Regions from separate parts of the Methylorubrum sp. Q1 genome, predicted to be linked through region 2. Evidence: predicted binding sites of a transcription regulator. Region 2 holds the regulator's gene; the other holds the start of a gene.
What was found. Region 2 encodes PhoB, which activates phosphate uptake and scavenging genes when phosphate is short. Its sites were predicted from a motif close to TGTCATNNANCTGTCAT; they were not measured.
Positions count from the first base shown of each region.

Region 1: the regulator PhoB is predicted to act here: its motif matches at 3,857-3,873, upstream of E4V01_RS07290 (PhoX family phosphatase).

Region 1 is NZ_SRHQ01000005.1:183,545-198,294, forward strand. It holds gene E4V01_RS07265 (nuclear transport factor 2 family protein) at 596-1,060, shown strand; gene E4V01_RS07270 (TetR/AcrR family transcriptional regulator) at 1,064-1,627, shown strand; gene E4V01_RS07275 (hypothetical protein) at 1,640-1,882, opposite strand; gene E4V01_RS26540 (hypothetical protein) at 2,168-2,290, shown strand; gene E4V01_RS07280 (glycine--tRNA ligase subunit alpha) at 2,384-3,331, shown strand; gene E4V01_RS07285 (DUF3828 domain-containing protein) at 3,335-3,778, shown strand; gene E4V01_RS07290 (PhoX family phosphatase) at 3,923-5,809, shown strand; gene glyS (glycine--tRNA ligase subunit beta) at 5,965-8,055, shown strand; gene E4V01_RS07300 (helix-turn-helix transcriptional regulator) at 8,403-9,506, shown strand; gene ybaL (YbaL family putative K(+) efflux transporter) at 9,519-11,336, opposite strand; gene E4V01_RS07310 (alpha/beta hydrolase) at 11,446-13,263, opposite strand; gene E4V01_RS07315 (hypothetical protein) at 13,390-13,755, shown strand; gene E4V01_RS07320 (LL-diaminopimelate aminotransferase) at 13,895-14,750, shown strand, end outside.
Region 2 is NZ_SRHQ01000009.1:8,523-23,272, reverse strand. It holds gene E4V01_RS10460 (cobyric acid synthase) at 1-1,212, opposite strand, end outside; gene E4V01_RS10455 (cobalt-precorrin-6A reductase) at 1,364-2,185, opposite strand; gene E4V01_RS10450 (DNA polymerase IV) at 2,242-3,519, shown strand; gene E4V01_RS10445 (cell envelope integrity EipB family protein) at 3,530-4,396, opposite strand; gene E4V01_RS10440 (GcrA family cell cycle regulator) at 4,907-5,446, shown strand; gene phoB (phosphate regulon transcriptional regulator PhoB) at 5,675-6,379, opposite strand; gene phoU (phosphate signaling complex protein PhoU) at 6,565-7,278, opposite strand; gene pstB (phosphate ABC transporter ATP-binding protein PstB) at 7,410-8,225, opposite strand; gene pstA (phosphate ABC transporter permease PstA) at 8,265-9,158, opposite strand; gene pstC (phosphate ABC transporter permease subunit PstC) at 9,196-10,170, opposite strand; gene pstS (phosphate ABC transporter substrate-binding protein PstS) at 10,284-11,324, opposite strand; gene E4V01_RS10405 (hypothetical protein) at 11,750-12,025, shown strand; gene E4V01_RS10400 (hypothetical protein) at 12,069-12,275, opposite strand; gene E4V01_RS10395 (PilZ domain-containing protein) at 13,173-13,367, opposite strand; gene E4V01_RS10390 (hypothetical protein) at 13,970-14,224, shown strand; gene E4V01_RS10385 (hypothetical protein) at 14,252-14,527, shown strand; gene E4V01_RS10380 (DUF4440 domain-containing protein) at 14,662-14,750, shown strand, end outside.

The DNA of each region.
Region 1 (14,750 bases), on a different contig from region 2:
TTCATGCAGGTCTTCAGAAGCGATCGACAGTATGCATTGATAATTTCATTGAATTATTGCGACGACGTGTCCGAAAGGACGTCGGGTAGGAATAAATCAGTGCCCGCATCACCTGTTGACCGGATTGCCGAATGGATGAGCGTTGGGTCTAGGCGGCCCATTTTTAAATTTATCTATGTGATCGGGATCATTTTGTCGCCAATCTGGGTTTCACTTTTTGTATACTTTCTTATCAATTATGGTTTCATCAATGATATCCAATTTTATTTAGTTTACACACCAGTATTTATTGGGACGGTCGGGTGTCTGATTCTGCCAATCAAATCCGTGGTCGTAAGGATATTGATTGCTGTCGCCTACGCGCCAACATCGCTAGTTTTAGTTATTGCTTTTCACCTTACTGTTGGATGTGTGCTTATTGGGTTTTGCGTATAGAAAATTAGAAAGTTCCTGCGCGAGCCTGAACGGCTTGCATACGTTATGCACCAAGCGGACGACTTTCATAAATTCATCGACAGAATCGCACTTGCCGGCTTGAGCGAGTTTCTGTACCGATCGGTCTGCAGTTGACCGATAGGTACAGAGAGGTCCCGCCATGTCGCGCCCCCCGCTTCCGCCCTTCACCGACGAGACCGCTGCGCAGAAGGCGCGCATGGCGGAGGACGCCTGGAACAGCCGCGACCCGGAGCGCGTCGCCCTCGCCTACACGACCGATAGCGTCTGGCGGAACCGCGCGGAGTTCGTGAAGGGGCGCGAGGAAATCGCCGCGTTCCTGCGCCGCAAGTGGGCGCGTGAGTTGGAGTACCGGTTGATCAAGGAAGTCTGGGCGCATCAGGGCAACCGGATCGCCGTGCGCTTCGCCTATGAGTGGCGCGACGACAGCGGCCAGTGGTTCCGTTCCTATGGCAACGAGAACTGGGAGTTCGACGAGGCGGGCCTGATGCGTCGCCGGATCGCCTCCATCAACGATCTGCCGATCACGGAAGCTGACCGGAAGTATCACTGGCCGCTCGGCCGCCGCCCCGACGACCACCCGTCCTTGAGCGATCTGGGGCTGTAGGGCGTGGCCCGTACCGTCGCCGAACGGTCCGACGTGCTGCCGCTGCTCGCGGAGGTCTTTCGCGAGCACGGCTACGAGGGCGCGAGCCTGTCGCTGATCTCGAAGGCGACGGGTCTCGGCAAGGGCAGCCTCTACCACTTCTTTCCCGGCGGGAAGGAGGAGATGGCAGGCGCCGTGCTCGCCGAGATCGACGGCTGGTTCGAGGCCAACGTCTTCCGCCTCCTGCGGGAGGCGGAAGACCCCGCGGCGGCCGTGGCGGCGATGTTTGCGACGGTCGCCGACTATTTCCGCTCCGGCCGCCGGGTCTGCCTCGTCGGGGCCCTGAGCCTGAGCGATGCCCGCGACCGTTTCGCGGGTCGTCTCAGAGACTACTTCGCCCGTTGGGTCGAAGCCCTTGCCGAGGCGCTGGAACGAGCGGGACATTCCTCGGCGTCGGCCGGCATGCTCGCCGAAGAGGCCGTCGGCGGCATCCAGGGGGCGGTGGTGCTGGCCCGCGCCCTCGACCGGCCGGACGTGTTCGAGCGGATCCTGGCGGGATTGCGGGCGCGATGCCTCGCCCACCCCTGAGCCGTTTTCAGCTCAGCGCGCGCAGCCGGCCGGGGCGGCATAGCCGGAATAGACCACCCGGACCTTGCGGGCGCAGGTCTCGGCGGCGGGCATGGTGGCAACCGGCGCGATCTCGACGGGCGTGACCGCCACCGTCTTCTCGACGATGCCGCTGCCATCCTGCGTGGCGAAAGCGTTCGAGGCGCCCATCATGAGCGATGTGGTGGCGAGCGAGGCCGCGACGAGGGCGGCGAAAACAGTCAAACCCGTGCGCATGATCTGTCCGAAAGTGTTAACCGCTCACCGCGAGGGCGGGAGCGTTGCTGTTCATTTGGGGGCTTAACTTGGCAGAAACCTTTGCCGTTCCCGCGATGCGACCGCGATCTGCAAAATGATGTGCCTGGGCGCACCGGGGCATCGCCGCCGGCCCCGTTCGGCCTTTGGCCTCGTAAATGCTGGCCGGCGCCCCATATGAAGGAGACCCTCCGCGCAATCCCGTGCTTTGGGCGTTTTGCGGAGACCGATATGGCTTATTCTTCGGATAAGGGGGGCGCACGCCCCGTGTCAGCGACCGACTTCAACGACCGCGTGAAGCAGTTGCTGGCGGACAAGCCGGCGATCCAGGCGGTGCCGAAGGACCGGACGGCCAAGCGGAACTTCACCCGCTCCGCCCCCCGGGCCTAAACGGATGACGGGGGCGGAGTCGGCAGCAGCTTGCTTGACACCCCGCCCCCCGCTCTTAAACGGTCCGGCAACTTCCCTCCTGTCGGACCTTCCATGCCGAGCGACGCCGACCTTTCGCCCACACGCTCGTTCCAGGGCCTGATCCTCACCCTGCAGCGCTTCTGGGCGGCCAAGGGTTGCGTGATCCTCCAGCCCTACGACATGGAGGTCGGCGCCGGCACCTTCCACCCGGCCACGACCCTGCGGGCCCTCGGCCCGAAGCCCTGGAAGGCGGCCTATGTGCAGCCCTCCCGGCGGCCGAAGGACGGGCGCTACGGCGAGAACCCGAACCGGCTGCAGCACTACTACCAGTTTCAGGTGATCCTGAAGCCGAACCCGCCGAACCTTCAAGAGCTCTACCTTGCCTCGCTGGAGGCGATCGGCGTCGATCTCAAGCTCCACGACATCCGCTTCGTCGAGGACGATTGGGAGAGCCCGACGCTCGGCGCCTGGGGGCTGGGCTGGGAATGCTGGTGCGACGGGATGGAGGTGAGTCAGTTCACCTACTTCCAGCAGGTCGCAGGCTTCGAATGCGCGCCGGTCGCCGGCGAGCTGACCTACGGCCTGGAACGCCTCGCGATGTACGTGCAGGGCGTCGAGAACGTCTACGATCTCAATTTCAACGGCGGCGAGGGTGACGAGAAGGTCACCTACGGCGACGTCTTCCTCCAGGCCGAGCAGGAATATTCGCGGCACAACTTCGAGGCCGCGGACACGGCGATGCTGTTCCGCCACTTCGCCGACGCGGAGAAGGCCTGCCGCCTCTACCTCGAAGCCGGCGCCCCCGAGAGCGAGGGCGCGCACCACCGCATCGTGCAGCCGGCCTACGACCAGTGCATCAAGGCGAGCCACGTCTTCAACCTGCTCGACGCCCGCGGCGTGATCTCGGTCACCGAGCGTCAGAGCTACATTCTGCGTGTGCGCGAACTGGCCAAGGCCTGCGGCGCCGCATGGCTGAAGACCGAGGCCGGCGGCCATTCCGGTGACCGGGCGGCGGCCTGAACGATGCAGCGCCGCGCCGTCCTGGCCCTAGCCCTTGGGCTTCTCGCCGGTCCCGCCTTCGCGCAATCCGCGACCGACCCGGTGGACACCGTGCGGGCCTTCTATGCGGCGGACGACATCAACGCGGTGCGCTTCTACGCCAAATCCCTGCGCGCGCTCTACGAGCGCGACCAGCGCGAGGCCAAGGGCGAGGTCGGGCGGCTCGGTTTCGCCTTTCACGTCAACGGCCAGGACCCGGAACCGGGTTTTGCCAAGTCGCTGGCGCTCGCCCCGCTTTCGAACGAAGGCGACCGGGCCGAGGTGCGGGCGACCTTCCGCAACGGCGGGCCGCAGGAACTGCGCTACAACCTCGTGCGCGAGGCCGGCGCGTGGAGGATCGCCAACGTTCGCTCGCTGAAGGGCGAGACCTGGGATCTCGTCGCCATCCTGTCGGCGCCGCTGCCATAGAGCATCGTCCCGAAAGGTGGTTTCCGGCTTTCGGAAAAAAGACGATGCTTGAGCGCGCCGCCGCGCACCGAACCCTCCCGTCATCGCAGCGACATCGGACGGGCGTAGGCGCGCCGCCTCACGAAGGTGGATGAGACGCGCCCGATGTCCGACACGCCCGACGCTCCGACCCTCGATGCGGTGATCGCGCAGCGCTTCTCCCGGCGCGACCTGATGCGCGGCTCGCTGGCCGCCGCACTCGCCGCGGGAATGGCGCCGCAGGCTGTCGCTGCCCCCGCCGATGCCTCTGCCTTCGACTTCCCCGAACTCACCGTCGGCGTCGATGAGCACCTGCACGTGGCCGAGGGCTACGAGGCCAGGCCCCTGCTGCGCTGGGGCGACCCGCTGTTTCCCGATGCGCCGGCCTTCGATCCGCGCAAGCAGAGCGCGCGGGGTCAGGAGCGTCAATTCGGCTACAACAACGACTTCGTCGGCTTCATCCCGCTCGACGCGGCGGGCCAGCGTGGCCTGCTCGTGGTCAATCACGAATATACCAATGCCGAGCTGATGTTTCCCGGCCTCGGGGCTGCCGACCGCAAGGGCGTGATCGCCGCCCTGAGCCCGGAACAGGTTGCGGTCGAAATGGCCGCCCATGGCGGCTCGGTGGTCGAGATCGTCTGCGAGGCGGAAGGCTGGCGCCCGGTGATCGGCTCACCTTACACGCGGCGCATCACGGCGGAGACGCCGATCGCCTTGACCGGTCCGGCGGCGGGTCATCCCCGCCTCATGACCGAGGCCGACCCGAGCGGCCGGCGCGTGCTCGGCATGATCAACAACTGCTCCGGCGGTGTCACGCCCTGGGGCACGTGGCTCTCGGGCGAGGAGAACATCAACTACTACTTCTCCGGAGCTCTCCCCGCCGGACATGCGGAGGCCGGCAATGCGAAGGCGATCGGCCTGGGCAGCCCGCAATATGCCTGGAGCCGCTTCCATCCGCGCTTCGATCTCGCGCAGGCGCCCAACGAGCCGAACCGGTTCGGCTGGGTGGTCGAGATCAATCCGTTCGATCCGGCCTCGACCCCGAAGAAGCGCACGGCGCTCGGCCGGTTCAAGCATGAGGGTGCGGCGGGTGCGCGTTCGCTCGACGGGCGCTACGTCGTCTATCTCGGCGACGACGAGCGCTTTCAGCACGTCTACCGCTTCGTCAGCGAGGGCCGGGTGCAGACCGAGCGCGCGGACAATGCCGACCTTCTCGATTCCGGCACGCTCAGCGTGGCCCGGTTCGAGCCCGACGGCACCGGTCGCTGGCTGGCGCTGGTGCACGGTGCGAACGGGCTCGATGCGGGCAACGGTTTCGCCAGCCAGGCCGACGTGCTGATCGAGACCCGACGCGCTGCCAAGAGGCTCGGCGCCACGCCGATGGACCGGCCCGAGGATATCGAGGCGAACCCGCGCACCGGCCGCGTCTACGTGATGCTGACCAACAACGGGAAGCGCACCGCCGATCAAGAGGAGCCCGCCAACCCGCGCGGCCCCAACGCCTTCGGCCACGTCATCGAGATCGTCCCCGACGGCACCGACCACGCGGCCGAGACCTTCCGCTGGGAGGTGCTGGTGCGCTGCGGCGACCCGGCCAAGCCCGAGGTGAAGGCGAGCTTTTCCGCGCTCACCACGCAGAACGGGTGGTTCGGCATGCCCGACAACTGCACCGTCGACGGGCGCGGCCGCCTCTGGATCGCCACCGACGGCAACAACCGCCGCGCCACCGGCCGGGCCGACGGCATCTGGGCGGTGGAAACGGAAGGCCCGCGCCGGGGCACTGCGCGCCACTTCCTGCGGGTGCCGGTGGGCGCCGAGATGTGCGGCCCCTGCTTCACCCCCGACGACGCGACCTTCTTCGTCGCCGTCCAGCATCCCGGCGAGCCCGACGAGGAGGGCGCCCTCGGCTCCTACGAAAAGCCCTCGACCCGCTGGCCGGATTTTTCGCCCGATCTGCCGCCGCGACCGTCCGTCGTGGCGGTGCGGCGGAGGGGGGGCGGACGGATCGGGTGACGGGACCGTCATCGCGAGGCGACGCCGAATCGATCCGGAGAAACCGCGTCCCTGGGCTGCTTCGCGGACGCGCGCGATGACGATGGGGCGGCGGTGACAGATGGGGCCCATCTCCCGTCTCGACGCGGCCCGAGCGGGCGGCTATTCCCGCGCGCATGCCTGACCTTCTGCTCGAACTCCGCTCCGAAGAGATCCCCGCGCGCATGCAGCGGCGTGCGGCCGAGGATCTGAAGAAGCTCGTCACCGACGCGCTGGTCGAGCGCGGTTTCCTCTACGAGGGCGCCAAGGCCTTCGCGACGCCGCGGCGGCTGGCGCTGCACGTCGCCGGGCTGCCCGCCCGCGGCGAGGCCGTGCGCGAGGAGCGGCGCGGCCCCCGCGTCGGCGCGCCGGAGGCGGCCGTGCAGGGCTTCCTGAAGAGCGCGGGGCTCGCGAGCCTCGATCAGGCCACCACGGTGACCGATCCGAAGAAGGGCGAGTTCTACCTCGCGGTGATCGAGCGGCCCGGCCGCGAGACGCTGGACGTGCTGGCCGAGATCCTGCCGGGTATCATCAAGAGCTTCCCCTGGCCGAAATCGATGCGCTGGGGCGCGGCCTCGGCCCAGCCCGGCTCCCTGCGCTGGGTACGCCCGCTGCAATCGATCGTCGCCACCTTCGGCCCCGAGACCGAGACGCCGGAGGTCGTGCCGTTCTCGGTCGACGGCATCACCGCGGGCATGGTCACGAGCGGCCACCGCTTCCTCGCGCCCGCGCCGTTCGAGGTGCGCCGCTTCGACGACTACGTCCAGGCGCTGGAGCGCGCCGACGTGATCCTCGACGCCGACCGGCGCAAGGACATCATCCTGCACGACGCCAGGGATCTCGCCTTCGCCCGCGGCCTCGACCTCGTGGAGGACGAGGGCCTGCTGGAGGAGGTGGCCGGGCTGGTGGAGCGGCCGGTGGTGCTGATGGGCTCGTTCGAGGAGCGCTTCCTGGAGATCCCGGCCGAGGCGATCCGGGCGACGATCCGCGCCAACCAGAAGTGCTTCGTGCTGCGCAAGTCCGGCTCGGACGAACTGGCGCCGGCCTTCGTGCTGGTCTCGAACCTGATCGCATCCGATGGCGGCGCGGCGATCACCGCCGGCAACGAGCGCGTGGTGCGGGCCCGGCTCTCGGACGCACGCTTCTTCTGGGAGACCGACAAGGCGACGAAGCTGGAGGACCGCCTCCCGAAGCTCGATTCGATCGTCTTCCACGAGAAGCTCGGTACGCAAGGCGAGCGCGTCGCCCGCATCGCCGCGCTGGCAAAGGAAATCGCACCGCTGGTGGGGGCCGATCCGGCGCTTGCCGAGCGCGCGGCCCGGCTCGCCAAGGCCGATCTCGTCACCGAGATGGTTGGCGAATTTCCGGAATTGCAGGGACTGATGGGCCGCAAATACGCGGCGCTGCAGGGCGAGCATCCGAGCGTCGCCGCGGCCATCGAGGAGCACTACAAGCCGGTGGGCCCGAGCGATCGCGTGCCGACCGACCCGGTCTCCATCGCCGTGGCGCTCGCCGACAAGCTCGATACGCTGGTGGGTTTTTGGGCGATCGACGAGAAGCCGACGGGCAGCAAGGATCCGTATGCGCTGCGGCGGGCGGCCCTCGGCGTGATCCGCGCCGTGATCGAGCGGTCGCTGCGTCTGTCGCTGGCATCCCTTCTGGCGGGTCGCTTCGCAACCGAGGGGTCCGCCCGCACCGCGGACCTCCTCGCCTTCTTCGCCGACCGCCTCAAAGTCTACCTCCGCGACCAGGGCGCCCGCCACGACCTGATCGACGCGGTGTTCGCCCTGCCCGGCCAGGACGACCTCCTGCTCGTCGTCCGCCGTGTCGAGGCGTTGGGCGCGTTCCTCAGCACGGATGACGGGAAGAACCTGCTCGCTGGCTTCAAGCGCGCGGCCAACATCCTGCGCATCGAGGAGAAGAAGGACGGCCGCGCCTACGACGAGGCTCCCGATGCGGCGCTGGCCGCCTCCGGCGAGCCGGAGGAGCGGGCGCTCGGCGAGGCGCTGGCGGCGGCCCGCCACGAGGCCTCCGCCGCGGTGGCGGCCGAGGATTTCGCCGGGGCGATGCGGGCGCTGTCGCGGCTGCGGGCGCCGGTGGACGCCTTCTTCGAAAAGGTCACCGTCAACGCCGACGACCCGGCCCTGCGCCAGAACCGGCTTCTGCTTCTCAACGCGCTGCGCGCGGCCACCCGCGAGGTGGCCGACTTCTCGCGCATCGAGGGCTGACGGGACGGATCGGTCGGGTCGGCGCTCCGGCCCGGCCTCTCGGGGCTCGGCGGGGCGATCCGGGCTTCGCACCGGTGTTCGTGCGTGAGCGTTACATTTCCGCCGCAAGTCGTGAGGCAATCTAGGAACGAAGCCTCAAGATCTTGAACTGTGGCTCAACGGCAATCGTCGCTTGTCTTGAAATATGCTTCAGATCCGGGTCCGTTCCACCCGGAGCGCTTTCCGTCGAAGTGGTTGCCAGTTCGGCCAAGGAAGGCGCATCACAACGAGGGTCCGGAGGCGCCGGCCTGATGGAATCGGGTCGACATCTCTCATGTCGGTCGATGCCCGGTTTCGATCCTCTCGCCTTGATCGACGCGTGTTACGCGGCGGCCGTCGAACCCGAGACGTGGTCTGACGCGCTCGACGGGATCGCCGATGCGGTCGGGGCCCGCGGTGCGGTGATCGTCTCGCACGATCCCGCGCGCACGGCGCAGACGCTGGCCTCCGAGCGGATCGCCGACGTGAATCTCGATTACGGCGTCGGCGGCTGGTGGCAGCACGACACGCGCATCCGCCTCGGCCGGGAGCGCGGCATCATGCGGCCGGGCACGGTCACGGTCGATGAGATGTACCTCACGGCGGAGGAGAAGCGCGCCGACCCGTTCTTCCAGCACTTCATCGACCGGCACCGCCTCGGCAACCTCTGCGCCTATGTCGGGGCCGATCCGATGGACCGCCACACCCTGTCGTTCAGCGCCCCGCGCGATGTGCGCAAGGGGCCGTTCGAGGGCGCCGAGATCGAGCGGCTGGGCCTCGTCGGCCCGCACGTCATCCGTGCCTTCCGGCTGACGGCGCTCGTCGGCGAGATGCGGCGCGAGGCGGAGGGGCTGACCTCCGCCCTGGAGCGGATGCGGGCCGGCATCGTCGTCCTCGATGCTCGCGGCCGGGTCCGTCTCGTCAGCCCCGTGGCGGAAAGGTTGGCGGCGGGCTATCTCGCCCTGCGCACCGGTGCCGAGCCGGAGGCCGCAGAGCCCGCCGACGGCGCGCGTTTCGACAGGTTCCTGGCGGATGCTCTGCCGGTGCGGATAGGGCCGCGGCAGGATACGATCCTCCTGCGCCGCCGGGGCGGCGGGCGCCCGCTCTATGTCGAGGCGCTCCCCTTGCGCGGGGCCGATCCGTTTCCGGTGGCCGGCGCCGGGCTCGGCGGCGGCGTGGTCCTGCTCCTGCGCGACCTGCTCGCGCCGAGCACGCGCCCGATCGAGCCATTGCTGGAACAGCTCGGCCTCACCCGGGCCGAGGCGCGGGTCGCGGCGCTGGTCGGCCGGGGCGCGCCGCCGCGGGAGGTGGCCGAGCAACTCGCCGTCGGCGAGAGCACGGTCCGCAGCCAGCTCAAGGCGGTCTACGGCAAGCTGGCGATCCGTCGGCAGAGCGAGCTGGCGGTCTTCATCACCCGTCTCGACAGCCTCTGACGATCGAGTTCCCTATTCCGGCTCGTCCCGGCGCTGGCGCAGTTCGGGGGCGGGCTGCTCCGGTTCGGCGATCGGCGTGCCCTGGCTCTCCGAGCGGCTCGAATCCACGAACAGCCGCGCCTCGCCCTCGCGCACGCCGAGGCTGCGCAGGGCGTAGGTCATCATGCCGAGCGCCAGTTCCCGCTCGGCCATGAGAACGAGGCCGACGCCGTCCTCCTCCAGCCGGCGGCGCTCGCTGTCGCTATGAGTCCGCACCACGCTGTCGATGCCCGGATTGGTCGCCCGTGCCTTGGTGAGCAGCCGCCGCGCCTGATGCGGGTCGGGCGTCGCGACGACGACGAGACGGGCGGAGCCGATATCGGCGGCCTCCAGGATTCCGGGCGCAGTGGCGTCCCCGAACACCGCCGGCACGCCCTGGGCGCGCAAGTCCTCGACCCGGCGCCGGTCACGCTCCACCACCACAAAGGGCAGGTTCCAATCCTGCAACGCCTTGCCGATGGCGCCGCCGACACGGCCGTAGCCGATGATCACCGCGTGGCCGCTCATGCCGGGCGCGGCCGCGTTCACCGGCAGTGGACCGGCGGCGCGGCGTTCCAGGCGGCGGCGCAGCTCCGGCCGCTCGCCGAGCCAGCGCGACACCCGGGCGGCGAGGGCGAAGAACAGCGGGTTGAGGGTGATCGACAGCAGCGCGCCGCCGAGGATCAGGTCGCGCCCCTCCTCCGGCAGCAGCTTCAGGGAGATGCCGAGACCGGCCAGGATGAACGAGAACTCGCCGATCTGCGCGAGGCTCGCGGCGATGGTGAGCGCGGTGCCGACGGGATGGCCGAAGGCGAGCACGATGGCGATGGCCGCGAGCGACTTGCCGAACACGATGACACCGACGACGCCGAGGATCGCGAGCGGCTCGCGCAGGACGATCCCCGGATCGAACAGCATGCCGACCGAGACGAAGAACAGCACCGCGAAAGCGTCCTGCAACGGCAGGGAATCGGCCGCTGCCTGATGGCTGAGATCGGATTCGGCGAGCACCATCCCGGCGAAGAAGGCGCCGAGCGCGAACGACACCCCGAACAGCTCGGAGGAGGCGTAGGCGATGCCGACGGCGCTCGCCAGCACCGCCAGGGTGAACAGCTCCCGCGAGCCGGTGCGGGCGGCCAGCCCGAGCAGGTAGGGAATGAGGCGCCGCCCGCCGACCAGCATCACGGCGATGAACACGCCGACCTTGGCGAGCGTCAGCCCGAGCGTCACCCACAGGCCGTGCTCCGGCGGGCCGTGATGGCCGGCGGCCTGCATCGCCTCGCCGCCGAGTGAAGGCGCCAGCGCCGGCAGCAGCACCAGGGCCACCACCATGGCGAGATCCTCGACGATCAGCCAGCCGACGGCGATGCGGCCCTTGTCCGAATCGAGAAGCCCCTGCCCTTCGAGCGCCCGCAGCAGCACGACGGTGCTCGCCACCGAGAGCGCCAGTCCGAAGACGAGGCCCGCCCCGGGCCCCCAGCCGAAGCCCCAGGCGAGACCCGCCCCCATGGCCGTCGCCACCGTGATCTGCACGATCGCGCCGGGTAGAGCGATGGTGCGGACCGCGAGTAGGTCACCGATGGAGAAGTGAAGCCCGACGCCGAACATCAGCAGGATGACGCCGAGTTCGGCGAGCTGGCTCGCCAGCGCCGGATTCCCGACGAAACCTGGGGTGAACGGGCCGATGGCGATGCCGGCGACGAGGTAGCCGACGAGCGGGGGAAGCCGCATCCGCTGGGCCAGCATGCCGCCGAGGAACGCGCAGACCAGCCCCAGCGCGATGATCGAAATGAGTTCGGTGGCGTGTTGCAACGCGCTTCTATCCTCCTGGGGCAGGAGCCGGCCCCAGGATCAGATAAGGCAAATCACGGTCCCGTGTCCGCAACCGCGATGCCATGCGGGCACGGTTCCTGTCGATCCCTCACGCCTTCATGCGGACATAGGTGCCCGGTGCCGGCGCCAGGGAAGGCAGGGCCCCCGTTCCGGGAATGCGGGCGGGCACGCGCTCGGGCGCCTGCTCCTCGAGCCACTTGAACCAGTAGGGCCACCACGAGCCGGGATGCTCTGTCGCCGCCTCGACCCAATCCTCGAACCGGCCTCGGGCCGGGCCGCCGGTGCGAAAGCCGTATTTGGCTTTGGGGCCCGGCGGGGCGACGACGCCGGCGATATGGCCCGAGCCCGCCAGCACGTAATCGACCTTGCCGCCGAACTTGGCCGACCCTTCGAAGACCGAGAGCGCCGGGGCGATGTGGTCCTCCCGGGTGGCGAGGTTGAAGACCGGGACCTTCACCTTCTTGAGGTCGAGGCGCACGTTGCCGAGCACCATCTGCCCCTTGGCGAGCGTGTTGTTGAGGTAGCAGTTGCGCAGGTAGAACGAGTGGTTGGCCGCGGGCATCCGCGTGGCGTCCGCGTTCCAGTAGAGCAGGTCGAAGGCGGCCGGCGCCTTGCCGCGCACGTAGTTGTTGACGACGTAGGACCAGATCAGGTCGTTGGGCCTGAGCATGTTGAAGGCGTTGGCCATGCGCGCGCCTTCAAGATAGCCGTTCTCGGCCATCCGCTCCTCGATCGCCTTGATCTGCCCCTCGTCGGCGAACACCTTGAGATCGCCCGCATGGGTGAAATCGACCTGCGTGGTGAGGAAGGTCGCGCTCTTGATCCGGCGGTTGCCGGTCGCCGCCTGGTAGGCCAGCGTGACGGCCAGCAGCGTGCCGCCGACGCAGTAGCCCGCCGCCGCGACATCGGTCTCGCCGGTCGCCACGCCGATCATGTCGATGGCGGTCTCGATGCCCTCGCGCATGTAGGACTCGAAGTCCTTGTCGCGGTGGCGCTCGTCCGGGTTCACCCAGGAGATCACGAACACCGTGAGCCCCTGGGAGACCATCCAGCCGATGAGACTTTTCTTCGGGTTGAGATCGAGGATGTAGAACTTGTTGATCCAGGGCGGCACGATCAGCAGCGGCCGCTTCAGCACCGTCTCGGTGATGGGCGCGTACTGGATCAACTCCATCAGATCGTTGCGGAAGATGACCTCGCCGGGGGTCACCGCCACATCCTTGCCGAAGGTGAAGGCGGACAGGTCCGTCTGCCGCACCCGGAGTTGACCGCCGCCGGCTTCCAGATCCTCCTGCAGCATCTTCATGCCGCGCATCAGGTTGGCGCCCCCCTCCTCCAGCGTCTGGCGCAGGAGCTCGGGGTTCGTCATCACGAAGTTCGAGGGCGAGTAGGCCGAGAGGAGCTGGCGCAGGTAGAACTCCGCCTTGTGGCGGGTGTGCTCGTCGATCCCTTCGGCCGTCTCCACCATCTCCTCGGCCCAGCGGCCGAGGATCAGGTAGCTCTGCTTGATCAGGTCGAAGACCGGGTTCGCGCTCCAATCGGCATGGGTGAAGCGCTTGTCCGTGGGCGGGGGCTGGACGATCGGCTCGGTGACGGCGCCCTGCATCCGGGTCAGGGTCGAGGCCCAGAGCGCGGCGAAGGACTGGCCGAGCTTGGTCTGGGCCTGGAGCGCCTTCTCGGGATCCTTCAGCCACGTCTCCGCGACCCGCGTGAGGGTGCGGGTCATCTCGTCGATCTCGTCGGCGCCCTGGAGCTTCGCGCCCGGCAACAAGGCTCCCTGGCCCGCCTGCTCGAACGGCTTCAGCGAGGCGGCGGCCGATTGCCGGAACACCTCCGCCAGCTGATTCGCGTTGCGCGCGATGGTCTCGAAATCCGGCGCTGCCGGGTTCGTCCGCTCCGTGGCCACGCGACACGTCCTCCCAAGGTCTGCCCGCATCCCGCCCCGTGGGACGGCCCGAGCCTCGTTTCCGACAAATTAACGCTCCACCCAGCAGATGTCGCCCGCCCCAGACTCCATTTTCAGACCAATGTCATGATCGTGCGCCGCACCGTCCGCGCCATCGCCATCGCCTTGCCGGTTTTCGCCGCCGCGGCGTCGACCGGCGGCTGCTCCGGCGACGTGAATCCGCTGAAGGCGGCGATGGTCGGTGCGGGCTCCGGCATCAAGCCGGTGGAGGCGCCCGATTTCGTGGCGCAATCCCGCAAGAGCGATGCGAGCTATATGCCGGTGGGCGAATCGGCGCCCCGGCGCGCCGTCCGCGCCCGCAATTCGGCCGGACAGAGCGCCCTGCAGGCCGAGCTGGAAGGGGCGCGCAACCGCAACGAGTCCAAGGGGCGCGCGGCGGAAGGGGCGGCCAAGAATGCCGCGCAGGGGCTCGCGCCCAACCCGGTGGAGTGAGCGTTCCGCCCCGATCCCGGCGGGGCATCGCGATTTTTAAGTCGGCGCGCGAACGCGACGATGGTAAACAGGCAGGCTCCTCACCGCCGACGCATCCTCGCGGGAGGATCAGTTCCGCGACACCGGACAGACCGACGCCATGACCGATTTCCACCGCATCAAGCGCCTTCCGCCTTACGTCTTCGAGCAGGTGAACCGGATCAAGGCCGCCGCCCGAGCCCGTGGCGCCGACATCATCGATCTCGGGATGGGCAATCCCGATCTCGACGCGCCGCGCCACGTCATCGAGAAGCTCGTCGAGACCGCCGGCAAGCCGCGCACCGACCGCTACTCCGCCTCCAAGGGCATTGCCGGCCTGCGCCGCGCCCAGGCCGGCTACTACCAGCGCCGCTTCGGGGTGAGCCTCAACCCGGACACGCAGGTGGTGGCGACGCTCGGCTCGAAGGAGGGCTTCGCCAACATGGCCCAGGCGATCACGGCGCCCGGCGACGTGGTGCTGGTGCCGAACCCGAGCTACCCGATCCACGCCTTCGGGTTCCTGATGGCGGGTGGCGTGATCCGCTCCGTGCCCGCCGAGCCGACCCCGGCGATGTTCCCGGCGCTCGAGAAGGCGGTCGCCCACTCGATCCCGAAGCCGGTGGCGCTCGTCGTCTGCTACCCCTCGAACCCGACGGCCTACGTCGCGAGCCTCGACTTCTACCGGGATCTCGTGGCGTTCGCGAAGAAGCACGAGCTGATCCTGCTCTCGGATCTCGCCTATGCCGAGGTCTATTTCGACGACAACAACCCGCCGCCCTCCGTGCTGCAGGTGCCGGGCGCGATCGACTGCACCGTGGAGTTCACCTCGCTGTCGAAGACCTTCTCGATGGCGGGCTGGCGCATGGGCTTCGCCGTCGGCAACGAGCGCCTGCTTGCGGCGCTGACGCGGGTGAAGTCCTACCTCGATTACGGGGCCTTCACGCCGATCCAGGTGGCGGCCACCGCCGCGCTCAACG
Region 2 (14,750 bases):
GGTGTCCGGCCCGGTCGTATCGCCGACATGCATCTCGTAGCCGGAGAACGGCGCGCCATCCGCGAGCGTCGTGCCGGTGGCGGCGACGAGGCGCTTCTCGCCCGTCATCACCGTCTCGACGTCGAGGAGACCGAGACCCGGCACGTCACGCGGCGCACCCTCGATTCCCTGCGGATCGGCGATGGAGCGGCCGAGCATCTGGTAGCCGCCGCAGAGCCCGAGCACGCGACGGCCGCGGCGCAGATGGGCGCGGATATCGATGTCCCATTCTTCCGCGCGCAGACATTCGAGATCGTCGATCGTGGTCTTGGAGCCCGGAAGGATGATGAGATCGGCGTCCGCCGGGACGGGCTCGCCGGGCGGCACGAAGGTCACGGCGACGCCAGGCTCCTGCCGCAGCGGGTCGAGGTCGTCGAAATTGGCGATGTGCGGAAAGCGCAGCACCGCGATCAGCGGCAAGGCGCCGTCGCGGCGCGCTTGAGGGGCATCGAGCGCCACCGCATCCTCCGGCGGCAGGCGGCCGGCATCGGCAAAGAACGGCACGAGGCCGAGCGGGGACCAGCCGGTGCGCGCGGCGATCAGGGCCATGCCGTCGGCAAACAGCGTCGGGTCGCCGCGAAAGCGGTTGACGATGAAGCCGCGGATCATCGCCGCATCGTCGGGCTCCAGCACCGCCTGCGTGCCGACGAGGCTGGCGATGACGCCGCCCCGATCGATGTCGCCGACGAGCACCACCGGCGTTCCCGTCGCCCGGGCAAAGCCCATATTGGCGATGTCGCCCTGCCGCAGGTTCACCTCGGCCGGCGAGCCCGCGCCCTCCACGAGCACGATGTCCGCCTCGCTGCGCAGCCGCTCGAAGCTCTCGAGCACGGAGGCCATCAGGCGCGGCTTCCAGGCTTGGTACTCCCGTGCCCGCGCGGTGCCGATCATCCGCCCCTGCACCACCACCTGCGCGCCGACCTCGCTCTGCGGCTTCAGGAGCACCGGGTTCATGTGGACCGAGGGCGCGACCCGCGCGGCGCGGGCCTGGAGCGCCTGGGCCCGGCCGATCTCGCCGCCATCGGCGGTGACGGCGGCGTTGTTCGACATGTTCTGCGGCTTGAACGGACGCACCGTCAGGCCGCGCCGGGTGAAGGCACGGGCGAGGCCGGCCACCAGCAGCGACTTGCCGACATCGGATCCGGTCCCCTGGAGCATCAGGGCGCGGGTCATCGGTGGTTCTTCGGTCGAGGCGCGGGCATCCCGCTGCATGGCATCGGGGCCGGGCGGCGTCGAGCCGATTGCGTGTCTCTCACAAAACTTCCGCTGCGCCGCCGTGCCCAGAACGGAGACGATCGGTGATCGGGCGTTTCGTGAGGCACTCTTACGGCGCTTTGCGCTCGCTGCGCCGTGCCATCAGCCAGGCAAGCGCACCCGCGGCATCGGGGATGGCGGGCACATCCGGCAGGGCGGGGCGGTCGACGATCACCACGGGAAGGCCGAGCCGGCGCGCCGCCTCGATTTTCGGATAGGTCGCCGCGCCGCCAGAATTCTTCGTCACCAGCACCTCGATTCGCGCCTCGCGCATGAAGCGGATCTCGTCCGCCAGCGTGAAGGGGCCGCGGGCGCTGACGGTGACGAGGTTCGGCACCGGCAGCGCGTCGCCGACCGGCTCGATGGTGCGCACGACATAAGCGTGCTGCGGCGCGCGGGCGAAGGCGGCGAGTTCCTGTCGGCCGATGGTGAGGAACACCGTTCTCGGTGTGGCCCCGAGCGCGTCAAGACAGGCCGGCACGTTCGCGGCCGCGATCCAGTCGTCGCCGGGCGCGCGCTCCCAGGCCGGGCGACGCACCGCGAGCAGAGGCACCGCGACGGCTCTGCACGCCTCGGCCGCATTGGCCGAGATCTGCGCGGCGAACGGGTGGGTCGCGTCGATCACCACCTCAATGCCGTTCCCGACAAGCCACCGCGCCAACCCCTCCGCACCGCCGAACCCGCCGATCCGGGTCGGCACCGGTTCGGGCCGCGGCGCGGCGGTGCGGCCGGCCAGCGACAGCGTCACCGAGACGTCCGGCTCCCGCGCCAGCCCGGCGACGAGCGCGCTGGCCTCGGTGGTGCCGCCGAGGACGAGGATGCGCAGGGGCGCTGCATCGGGATTCGGCGTGGGATGACGCGCGGCAGAACCCTGGTCGGCGGCTCCGGACATTCGTACAACCTGACTCGCCCGGATCAGCCCGGCAAAGGTCGGGCGAGGTTTTCGACGTGAGACCCTTCTGCCGCGATTGTCTGACGATGCAAGCCGCCGGCGCACTGCGCTGCCGCGGATGCGGCTCGCCGCGCCTGCTGTCGCACGCGGCCCGCGACACCTTGAGCATCGCCCACGTCGATTGCGACGCCTTCTACGCGGGGATCGAGAAGCGCGACGACCCGTCCTTGCGCGACAAGCCGCTCATCATCGGCGGGGGCAAGCGCGGCGTCGTCTCCACCGCCTGCTATCTCGCCCGGATCTCCGGCGTGCGCTCGGCGATGCCGATGTTCGAGGCGTTGAAGCGCTGCCCCGACGCCACGGTGCTGCGGCCGGATATGGAGAAGTACGCCCGCGTCGGGCGCGAGGTGCGGGCGATGATGCTGGCGCTCACGCCGCTGGTGGAACCCGTCTCCATCGACGAGGCGTTCCTCGATCTCTCCGGCACCGAGCGCCTGCACGGGACGAGCCCGGCACTCACGCTCGCCCGCTTCGCCGCACGGGTCGAGGCGGAGGTCGGCATCACCGTGTCGGTGGGTCTGTCCGACAACAAGTTCCTGGCCAAGATCGCCTCGGACCTCGACAAGCCGCGCGGCTTCTCGATCATCGCAGGCGAGGACGCCGCGACGTTCCTCGCCGACAAGCCGGTCGGTATCCTGCCCGGCATCGGCGAGAGCGCGCGAAACCGCCTCGCTTCACTCAACATCCACCGCGTCGGCGACATCGCACGCACCGACTCGGTGCGTCTCCAAGCTTCTCTCGGACGGGATGCGCTGCGTCTCATCGATCTCGCCGCCGGCCGGGACCGGCGGCCGGTGCGCCCGACCCGGGAAGCCAAGAGCGTCTCGTCCGAGACGACCTTTTCGACCGATCTCACCCGGTTCGAGGATCTGCGGCCGATCCTCTGGCAGCTCTGCGAAAAGGTGTCGGCACGGCTCAAGCGGGCGGAACTCGCCGCCGGCAGCGTCACGCTGAAGCTGAAGGACGCCCGCTTCCGGCTGCGCACCCGCACCCGCGGCGGCCTGAAACCCACCCAACTCGCCGACCGGCTCTTCCGGGAGGGCGAGCCGATGCTGCGGGCGGCCTGCGACGGCACGGCCTTCCGGCTGATCGGCATCGGCGGCGGCGATCTCTGCGGCGCGATCCACGCCGACCGCGGCGATCTCGCCGATCAGGGCATCGAGCGCGTCGCCCGCCGCGAGGCGGCGCTCGACCGGTTGCGGGAAAAGTTCGGCAATGCCGCGATCCAGCGCGGCCTCGTCTTCACCGGCGAGCCGGAGCGGCGGCGCACCTGAAGCGCGGCGGCTACTTCTTGCAGCCGGCCTCGGCCTTCGGGTCGGCTTTGGCGAGGTCGAGCCGCGTCAGATTCCCGTCGATGGCGAAATCCCCGTAATCGAGGTGCAGCCGCCCGCTGACGCCGTCCTCGTAGAGGTCGAAGGTAAGGGTGTAGATCGGCGTGCGCTCACCCACGCCGGCGGTGAAGTAGCTCAGCGTGACCGGCCACCGGCGCAGGGTGCCGTGAACGCCCTCGCGCAGCGGCTTGTCGCGCTCGGTGTCGGCGGCGGGCGCGGCATTCGGGCGGCCGATGATGGCCAGCGTGTCGTAGACCTTGCGCCCGTCATCCGAGCCGTCGAACACCTTGGCCGAGACCGTCGTCTCACCCGCCTTGGCCGCCTCGATCAGGCGGATCATGTGGTGGATCGGAAACAGGACCGGACCCTCGGCCTGGAACTGGTCGCGCTTGGGCTCCTTGAGCTTCACCTTGAGCGCATCGGCCGCCTCCGCCGTCCCGTCGACGGCCGGGGAGGGCGCATTGTTGAGGATGGTCGTGGTGCGGAAGCGGAAGCTCTTGCCGTCGCCGTTCTCGAAGGTGGTGCTGCGCAGATCCGAGGTGCGGTCGCCGGACTCGCCGGAATCGAGCATCGTCACCTGACGCGTCTGCATGGTGTAGCCGCGGCAGGCGTCGCCCGAGAAATCGATGACGATGCGCCCGCGAACGCCCTCGACGGCTCGCGTCCCCTCCGAGCGCGCCAGCGACAGATCGTAGACCGCGCGGTGGTTGGCAAGCCGGATGGCGGCCTCGCTCGGAACCGGCGCAGCGGGCCCCGCGGCCATCGCGCTTCCCGGCATCGCGGCAAGGAGGAAAAGGGCCGGCGCGAGGCGCAGTCGCATGCGATCTCCCAAAATCCGCTGACGGTCGGTTGTCCACCGGCGGCAGGCCGGCGGATGACGTCCGTCACATAGTCATCCCGTCCGTCCGGACAATCTTTTTCGATCGCGCTCCCGACGCGACAGCGAACATCTCGTCCGTCCGCGCAACCGCCCGGCAGCCCGGCAAGGCAGCCCTCGCCCCATCCGCATGCGCGAAAAAGACCAAGTTTACGCAACGCGTTAACGGGTGCCGAAGGATTCGCTCGTGGGACCATCAGGTCCGATCGGTTCAGGCGTCTCACGGTCTGATTGCCGGGGGAAACCGGACCGTGAGACGCGCGGACCCTTGCTCCGCGGTCGAGCTGTCCTGTAGTCTCCACAGCGTCGCCAACGGCATCTTTGGCGTCTGTTAACCGACATGTGCAGGGCCGGATCGCGGGCCCTGGCCATGCCTGTTGTCGCCATGCGCGGCTGCAGCGCCGCGCTGTCGCCCGGTCTCGCGCTCAAGGATGTTTCGACGTGGAGGGGACAATGACGGAAGCGGTCCCGAGCTGGACGGATGAGCGCGTGGAGCTGCTTCGTCGCCTGTGGGACGACGGCCTGAGCGCCAGCCAGATCGCCCTCCAGATCGGTGGCGTCTCGCGCAACGCGGTCATCGGCAAGGTGCATCGCCTCGGCCTCTCCGGTCGCGTCAAATCGATGGGGGCGGCGTCGCAGGGACGTCGCCGGGAGGGATTGGCCGCCGAGGTCGAGATGGAGGTCTTGGTCGTCGAGGAGCCGACGCTGCCGGAACCGCCCGCGATCGTGGCGCACAGGCCCGTACCGGACTTCCCGCTGCCGTCGAAGCCTGCTCCGGAGCCGGTGGCCCTCGCGGTTTCCGAGCGGGTCACCATCATGGACCTGCGCGAGTCGATGTGCCGCTGGCCGATGGGCGACCCGACCTCTCCGGACTTCCGTTTCTGCGGCGGCCGCGCGATCACGGGCCTCCCGTACTGCACCCAGCACGCGCAGATCGCCTATCAGCCGGCCGCCGAGCGCAAGCGCGACCGCCGCGTCGCCGGCTTCCGCTAGAAACGTCGAGGAGCACGTCCGGGCACGCCCGCGATGACGGGCGTTTGCCGAGCGGTGACGGGCGTTGCCCGACCCGCAAAACCGCGCCTCATACCAAATCCGGTTGATCCCTTCGGGATGGCGGATTTGGACTTCGGCGGGATCCCACCGCGCTGGCGCGAGGGGTGCCCTCCTCAAACGCCGCACGCTGGGCGATAGAGCTCACCCGGTCATGGGACGGAAACCGTTTCACTCCGCTCCGGCGAACATCTCGTCGAACGAGTAGCCGGAGCCGCGCACGGTGCGGATCGGGTCGCTCTGGCGCGGGCGGTTGATCGCCTTGCGCAGGCGGCCGACATGAACATCGACCGTGCGCTCGTCGATGTAGACGTCGTGGCCCCACACACCGTCGAGCAACTGCTCCCGCGAGAAGACCCGGCCGGGGCTCTGCATCAGGTATTCGAGCAGCTTGAATTCGGTCGGTCCGAGATGGATCTCGCGGCCCTGCCGGCGGATGCGATGGCTGACGCGGTCGAGCTCGATGTCTCCGGCCACGAGCATGTCGGAGACGTGGGTGGGCTTGGCGCGGCGCAGGAGCGCACGGACGCGGGCGAGCAGTTCCGGCACGGAGAACGGCTTGACGACGTAGTCGTCGGCGCCGGTCGAGAGGCCGCGCACGCGGTCGGTCTCCTCGCCCCGGGCGGTCAGCATGATGACCGGCAAGCGTTCGGTCTCACGGCGGGCCCGGATGCGCCGGCACAGCTCGATCCCCGAGAGTCCCGGCACCATCCAGTCGAGGAGGACGAGGTCGGGCGTCGTCTCGTGCAGGCGAAGGTCGGCCTCGTCGCCCCGAACCGCGACATCGACTTGAAACCCCTCCGCTTCGAGATTGTAGCGCAGCAGGGTCGTCAGCGATTCCTCGTCCTCGACGATCAGGATGTGCGCACTCGTCATCGCCCGTCTTTCCATCCGTCACGCCCGGCCCTCGAACGAGGGGCGGGAAACGTCTCTTGATCGCCGCGCCTGCCCGGAAACCCTCGAACATCGTCCTGGATACCTGATCCCGGACGATGCTCGAGGCTCTTGTTTTCGCATCATCTTTTTTGCGAAAGCCGGCAACCACCTTTCGGGACGATACGCTAGGCGCCCGGCGTAATCGTCGCGTAGTTCGAAGCGTCGTTCTTGGGCCGCTCAGCCGTCGGCGGCTCGCCGGTGACGAGGTATTCGATGGTTTCGGCAACGTTGGTGGTGTGATCGCCGATCCGCTCGACATTCTTGGCGCAGAACAGCAGATGCGTACAGAACGAGATGTTGCGCGGATCCTCCATCATGTAGGTGAGGAGTTCCCGGAACAGTGAATTGTAGAGCGCGTCGATGGCGCTGTCCCGCTCCCAAACCTCGCGGGCGGCGGTCACGTCGCGGCTCGCATAGGCATCGAGCACGTCCTTGAGCTGTTCCTGAACGAGGTCGCTCATGTGCTGGACGCCGAGCACGATCTTCTGCGGCTGGGCCTGATCGCTGATCGCCACGACGCGCTTGGCGATGTTCTTGGCGAGATCGCCGATCCGTTCCAGGTCGCCCGAGACACGGATGCCGGAGATCGTCTCGCGCAGGTCGATGGCCAGCGGCTGACGCCGGGCGATGAGGAGAACCGAACGCTCCTCGATCTCCCGCTGCAGCAGGTCGAGGCGCTTGTCGGCGACGATCACCGCCTGGGCGAGGGTGGTATCCCGCCGCACCAGCGCGTCGGTGGCATCCGTCATCATCTTCTCGGCCACGCCGCCCATCTCGGCGATCGTGCGGCGCAGGTTCTCAAGGTCGGTGTCGTAGGACGAGACGATATGGTCGGCCATGTCGCGAATTTCCCGATCAGGCGGTCGGACGAGAGCGCTCTCAAGCTGCGATGGACACGGGTCCGGCCGAAGAGGATGCATCTCAACGAGGGCACAGGGGGGCTGCGGCTGTGGTGCAGTCGCAGCCGATCTCAGCCGAAGCGGCCGGTGATATAGTCCTGGGTCTGCCGCTTGGACGGATTCATGAAAATCTTCGTGGTCGCGTCGAACTCGATCAGCTCGCCGAGATACATGAACGCCGTGAACTGCGAGATGCGCGCGGCCTGCTGCATGTTGTGGGTCACGATGACGATCGTGAACTCGGTCCGCAACTGCTCGATCAGCTCCTCGATGCGGCCGGTGGAGATCGGGTCGAGGGCCGAGGTCGGCTCGTCGAACAGGATCACCTCGGGGCGCTGTGCCACGGTGCGGGCGATGCACAGGCGCTGCTGCTGGCCGCCGGACAGGCCGGTGCCGGACTGCTTGAGCTTGTCCTTCACCTCGTCCCACAACGCGGCCTTGCGCAGGGATTCCTCAACGCGCACGTCGAGCTCGGCTTTCGGCAGCTTCTCGTAGAGGCGCAGGCCGAAGGCGACGTTGTCGTAGATCGACATCGGGAAGGGGGTCGGCTTCTGGAACACCATGCCGACGCGCGAGCGCAGCTCGTTGAGATCGATCTTCGGGTCCAGAACGTTCTGCCCGTCGAGGAGGATCTCACCTTCCGCGCGCTGCTCGGGATAGAGGCTGTAGATCCGGTTGAAGGTGCGCAGCAGCGTCGACTTCCCGCAGCCCGAGGGACCGATCAGCGCGGTCACCTGCCGGTCGCGGAAATTGAGGTTGATGTCCTTCAGGCCATGGAAGCTGCCATAGTAGAAGTTGAGGTCCTTGCAGGCGATGCGCACGGGAGCCTTGACGTCGGCCGGGCTTCGGCCTTCGAACTGGCTGCGGATCGCGGGGGAGGCGCTCATCGAATTGTCTCGCTGGTAGGAGGTCTGTCCGGGGCCGCCTCAGCGCGCCCGCTGGTCCTTGATCACGAGGCGGGCCACCACCGACAGGGCCAGGATGGTGACGGTGATGAGAAGCGCGCCGGCCCAGGCGAGGCTCTGCCAGTTCGGGTAGGGCGACAGCGCGAACTGGTAGATCATCACCGGAAGGTTGGGCACGCCGCCGAGCAGGTTGGCGTTGAACCAGCTGTTGTTGTTGAGCGCCGTGAACAGGAGCGGCGCGGTCTCGCCAGCGATGCGGGCGAGCGCCAGGATGATGCCGGTGACGATACCCGCGCTCGCCGCCCGCCACGTGATCGCGCGGATGACGAGGGAACGGGGCGCGCCGAGCGCGGCGCCGGCCTCGCGCATCTGGCCCGGCACGAGGCGCAGCATGTCCTCGGTGGTGCGCACGATCACGGGGGTGGCGATGATGGCGAGCGCCACCGCGCCGGCCCAGCCGGAATAGGTGCCCATCGGGCGCACCATCAGCGTGTAGACGAACAGGCCGATCAGGATCGAGGGCGCCGAGAGCAGGACGTCGTTCAGGAAGCGGATGATGTCCGCGATCTTCGAGGTGCGGCCGTACTCGGCGAGGAAGGTGCCGGCCATCAGCCCGACCGGCGTGGCGATGACGATGCCGATGAACGTCATCACGAGGCTGCCGAGGATGGCGTTGGCGATGCCGCCGCCCTCGGAGCCCGGCCCCGGCGTCGGCGCCGTGAGCAGGGTGGGGGTGAAGCCCTTCACGCCCTCGACGATGAGCATCAGCAGGATCGAGCCGAGCACGACGATGCCGAGCAGCGTCGCGAGCGTGCTTGCCAGGATCAGGATGCGGTCGGCGATCCGGCGGCCGGAGCGCACCCGGCTCGCCCGCGGGGAGTGGTCGGCCGTCGCGAAGGGAGTGCTGGCGTCCATGGCTCGACTTTCCGAGGCTGACGGCGGTTCGATCGGTTCAGGCGACCTTGGCGCGCCGCACGAGGAGGCGCGCGATGATCAGCACGATGAACGTGATGATGAAGAGCAGGCAACCGAGCGCCATCAGCGAGGAGAGCTGGAGCCCGTCTGCCTCGTTGAACTCGTTGGCGATGCGCGAGGCGATGGTCGAACCCGGATCGAAGATCGAGGCCGAGAGCCGGTTGGCGTTGCCGATGACGAAGGTGACCGCCATGGTCTCGCCCAGCGCCCGGCCGAGGCCGAGCATGATCGCGCCGATGATGGAGACCGAGGCCTGGGGCACGAGGACGTGGCGCACGACCTCCCAGGTGGTGCAGCCAATGCCGTAGGCGCTCTCGCGCAGGACGGTCGGGATCTGGTCGAGCATGTCGCGGGTGATCGAGGCCACGAACGGCACGATCATGATCGCGAGGATGATGCCGGCGGTGAGCACGCCGACGCCCGAGGGGATGCGGGCGTAGAGGATGGTGCCGACGATCGGGATCCCCTCGACGAGGTTCGAGACCGGCACCTGCACGAAGCGGGCAAAGAGCGGGGCGAACACGAACAGGCCCCACATGCCGTAGATGATGCTCGGCACGGATGCGAGCAGCTCGATGGTCATGGCGACGGGCTTGCGCGCCCAGCCGGGGCAGAGCTGCGTGAGGTAGATCGCGATGCCGAGCGAAACCGGCACGCCGATGACGAGGGCGAGCATCGCGGCGGCGACGGTGCCGATCACCGCCGGCAAAGCGCCGAACTGCTCGGTGCCGATATTCCAGGCGCTGGAGGTGAGGAAGCCGAAGCCGAACTCCGAGAAAGCCGGCCAAGCCCCGTAGACGATCGAGCCGAGGATGCCGGCGAGAACCAGCAGCACGAGCAGAGCCGAACCGTAGGCCGCCCCCTGGAACAGGCGGTCGCTGGTCTTGCTCGGGGCGGTGCGGGGCACGCCGCTCTCGCTGGCCACGGCGATGGACTGGGTCAAAGCGGTCATCCGCGGAAGGGCTCTCGAATGGGTGGCGTTTAGCGCGCCGTGGCGCGCGAGGCGAGCCGGACACTCGGAGAAAGGCCCCCTCCCGGTTTCGGGAGAGGGCCTGAGAGGATCGCTTACATGCCGAAGACGGGCTTGCCGTCCTTGCCCTTGATGCCCTTCCACTCCTCGTGGATCAGGCCGACGACGGCGTCGGGGAGCGGGACGTAGTCGAGTTCGGTGGCGAGCTTGTCACCGTTCTTGTAGGCCCAATCGAAGAACTTCAGCACGTCGCCGGCCTTGGCCGCATCCGCCGCGTCCTTGTGGACGAGGATGAAGGTGGCGGCGGTGATCGGCCAAGCGTCGTCGCCGGCCTGGTTGGTCAGGGTGATGCCGAAGCCCGGGGTCGACTTCCAGTCGGCGCTGGCGGCGGCGGCCTGGAACGCCGTGTCGTCCGGCTGCGGATACTTGCCGGCCTTGTTCCCGATCAGCGCGTAGGCGAGCTTGTTCTGCTTGGCGTAGGCCGACTCGACGTAGCCGATCGAGTTCGGGACCTGCTTGACGGTGGCGGTCACGCCCTCGTTGCCCTTGCCGCCCTGGCCGACCGGCCAGCTCACGGTGGTGGCGGCGCCGAACTCCTTCTTCCACGGCTCGGAGACCGACGAGAGGTAGGTCGTGAAGATGTTGGTCGTGCCGGACGCGTCCGAGCGGTAGACCGGGGTGATGTTGGCGTCGGGCAGCTTCACGCCGTCATTGAGCTTGGCGATCTTCGGGTCGGACCATTTCAGGATCTTGCCGGCGTAGATGTCGGCCAGAAGCTCGCCGGTCAGCTTGATCTTGCCGGCCTCGATGCCCGGAACGTTGATGACCGGCACCACGCCGCCCATCACGGTGGGGAACTGCACAAGGCCGTCCTTCTCGAGCTGCGCGGGCTTGAGCGGCGCGTCGGTGGCGCCGAAATCGACGGTCTTGGCCTGGATCTGCTTGATGCCGCCGCCCGAACCGATGGACTGGTAGTTCAGGCCCGTGCCGGTTTCCTTGCGGTAGGCTTCCGCCCACTTCGAGTAGACGGGGAAGGGGAAGGTGGCGCCGGCGCCGGTGATGTCGGCCGCGAGAGCCGAAGTCGCGAGCTGGGCGGCCGCGAGGCCGACGGCCAGAGCGTAAGTGAAAGGTTTCACGATCATCTCCGTAAGGTGTCGGGCGCATTGTCGGGGCCGGCTCCGTCCGGAGCCGGTCTCGCTGCGACGCTGCTGCCATCTAGTGCACCGACGCGCCGCCTCTATGACGGCGACATGACGGTGACATGACAGGCCCCGTGAAGGTCTTGGAAAGCCCTGGGAGAAGACGGAATTTCGCTGGGGATGGAACCGCGATGGGGACCACGCGGCCCCCTGGGAGCGTTTTGGGCCCTGAGAGCGTTAGCAGCACAGGTAGGTGGGCCAGTGTCTCTCAGAAAACGCCCGCGGCACCATCGCAGCCAATACGGCGGTGATCGGCGCCCGGGCGTTTCGTGGGGCATTGTAAGCCGCGCCACGAGAGCGATCTTCGCGAGATCCAGAGTGGTACCGGGCCTACACTTGAAACGTCCGAGGAGACCGTCATCGTGACGGAGCCACATTCATCCCACGAGGAAGAGCCCCTCCTCGATCCGGCCGATCCTCAGGAGGCGGCCTACCTCGCGCTCCATGCGGAGCGGGCGGCCCTTGAGGACGAGCTGACCCTGCAGCAGCAGCGTCAACGCTTCGGCAGCGATGACAGGGAAATCGCCGCGGCGCGCGCGACCGAGTCGTCTCTGCTCAAAGATCTCGATCGGGTTCTGACCATGATCCGTGCCGCCGAGGTCCGGCGCCAGCAGCCGATGGCCCGGCGCTGGCAGTAATCGATCTCAAGCCAAGGTCGCTTGAGACCGAAAGACCCGATCCTCAGGCGCTGCGGCGGCGATCACGCTCTTTCTGCCGCAGTTGCAGCAGCAGTTCGACTTGCGCGTCGGTGATCGGCTGCGCGTCGCAGCGCTCGACATAGGCGTCACGCAGGCCCTGTCCGATCCGATCGCGACTCTCGCCGTTCAGAGCGGGCATGGCGGCTTCGACGATCAATCCGCTGGGGTAGTCCGTCGCGAGATGTACCATGAATCGACCAGGCCGAATCTGAAGGAACCGTGTCGCAACCGGCAAGGGAGAGCGATGGTGCTGAGGATTGCATCGAGATGGTTAACAAAAACTTACCGTTGACGAACAGGCCGGAAATTGGTGGGCGATGATAGGCGGCCTCGGTCGGGAACCGTGGTGGGACAACAATTGCCTACGCTCCGGTCGTACGCATCGACGTAAAGCCGGAATATTCGAGCGCCCACGCATCATTTGATGGAAACGACTCGTTCCGCTGCCCAAGTCGTGGAGAGCAGACTTCGTGTGATGGCGCACATGATGGCGATGTAATTTTTCTGCGCAGCCACCACTTTGCGAAAAACATGCACGTTGACAACAAGTTGGCGATCTCGGCGACGTCACGCCAATCTTCACGGTTCGGGATGATCTGCGACGCCGGGTTCGTTTGAATCAGTGTCGTCGGGCTACCAGCCCCCAATGCGGTACGCAGGCGACAGGCGGGTCGGTCTTCTCTTCGAGAAGCCGGCCCGTCACGCGTTTCAGCGATTACGGCTCGCCTTCCGCTTTGTCGCCTTGCCCTTGCTTTGCGCCGCCTTGGGAATCGGTACTGTCCTCCCCGGAAGTCGGGCCGCTGCTATGGCCCTTGGGGCGTCAGGCGGGGTCGATCCGGGGCTTCGACTGTGTCCGGCTGTTTGGTCTCGGCCATGCGGCACTACCGGCACGATCAACCCGGCAAGAGCCCGCGCGGTTCGTTGAACGCGGACCGGCTCACGCATTTCGTCGAATTGTGAAGACACTCCCCGCATCATTGGATCGGGTGGAGGGATAGCCAGCCGATGCGCTTTCGGAGGCACGGCTCCCATTCACGATTGCCGTCGCATTTTTTCGAAAGCCGACGGCCACCGTCCGGACGACGACCTAAAGCTGCCGTGCGCCGATCATCTCGTCGGTTCGCCACAGGGTGCGGCACACCTTGATGGATTCCTTGGCCGACGATGTCAGCATGAACACATCCGGGACCAGGGAGGCGTCCGGAACGACGATCTCGACGTCCTGCGCGGAGATGTCGTGGACCCAGCACCCGATCGAGGTGTGTTCATCGACCGCGATCAACCCGACCTCACCGGGCGTCGGAGGGGTGTCGATCGGAAATCCTGCATGACTGGACATCGATGTCCTCACGTGAGCATCGAAGCGTGCCACACGCCCGATAAGATGCCGTTGCACCATCCGGTAAAGTTGGAACGATCGCGCATCGATTCGTGCCGGGAGGGCGTTTGAAGCGTGCCGACCGGGTCACGCCGCCGCGGCCATGTCAGGATCGCGCGATCGCGGCGTTCCGCCTGAACAGCGCATTAGCCACACGACGAGCCCGATCGCCCGGGCTGCCACCACTTTGGCCCGGAATAAGCCGGCATGACCCAAAGGTTGGCGCCGTGCCCGCTCTGCATTCGGCTGGCTGGAACGGAAGCGGGCAGATCGAAGCCGAGAGCTGCCCGGACTGAAACGGCACGGGCAAAGTGATCGCCGGTATCGGTGGCGGCTGATCGTTATCCCCGCAGACCGTCGCCCACCAAGCGTGTCGGCGCTGCAAAACGGGCTCACGCAGCGCCATCTTTCATGCTAGAACGAAAATAGAACAAGCGGGCGGCCGATATCCGGCTTGCCCGATGCGTGAATGGCGGCTGATTCGGCCCTGGTGCGGGAGAACGACGGTGACGATGCGGACGACCTACCTCGTGCAGACCTTCATTCTGAAGCGCAAACGCCTGTGCCCCGGCGACCAACAGGTGTCGCCGACGGTGAACGGTGCGCTGAAGCGGGCCGAGGCGATGGCCACACGGCTGCCGGGCACCGCCGCGATCCAGATCGTGGCGGACGACGAAACGGGGGAGTTGGAAAGCGCGACGATTCTCGGCCGGTTCGGCGAGGTGCCGGAAGACTTCGCCGAGACGCTGCAGGCCGCCTGACGAAAGCATCGAGAGAAGAGGCATCACATGGCTTTCAAGCCGAAATCGGCCGCAGAGACGAAGGCTCGCGACCTGGGTTTGGCGCTCGCACGGATCGCCGAAAACGAGGGCATGCCGGCCCATGTCGGCGTGGATGCCCTGCGCCGGTCGAGCCCGCGCCTGACGCCGCTGGCGATCGGGCAGATGGTGCGCAAGCACCGCGACATCCTCGAAGAGACACTGATCGAGCGGGGATTGACGCTCGTGGATTATGCCGACCAGGGGCCGGGACGCGGCATGGAGTTCGAGGTCGCCAGCGCCTGAGGGTGCATCGGCTCTGAGCCGAGGCATGCCATCCGTAGGGCGGGACGCACGCGACCATCGGGGCGGGTGCTTTCCAGGAACGATCACGGCGCGCAGGTCTTGTCCCGGCACTTCGAGAACCCGAGGAGGACCCCGTGGACGATGATCGTGTTTGGTCGTTCGAAAAGAGCCTTTGGACCGGTGACCCGGATCATTACCGCGAACTCATCGATGACGAGTGCTT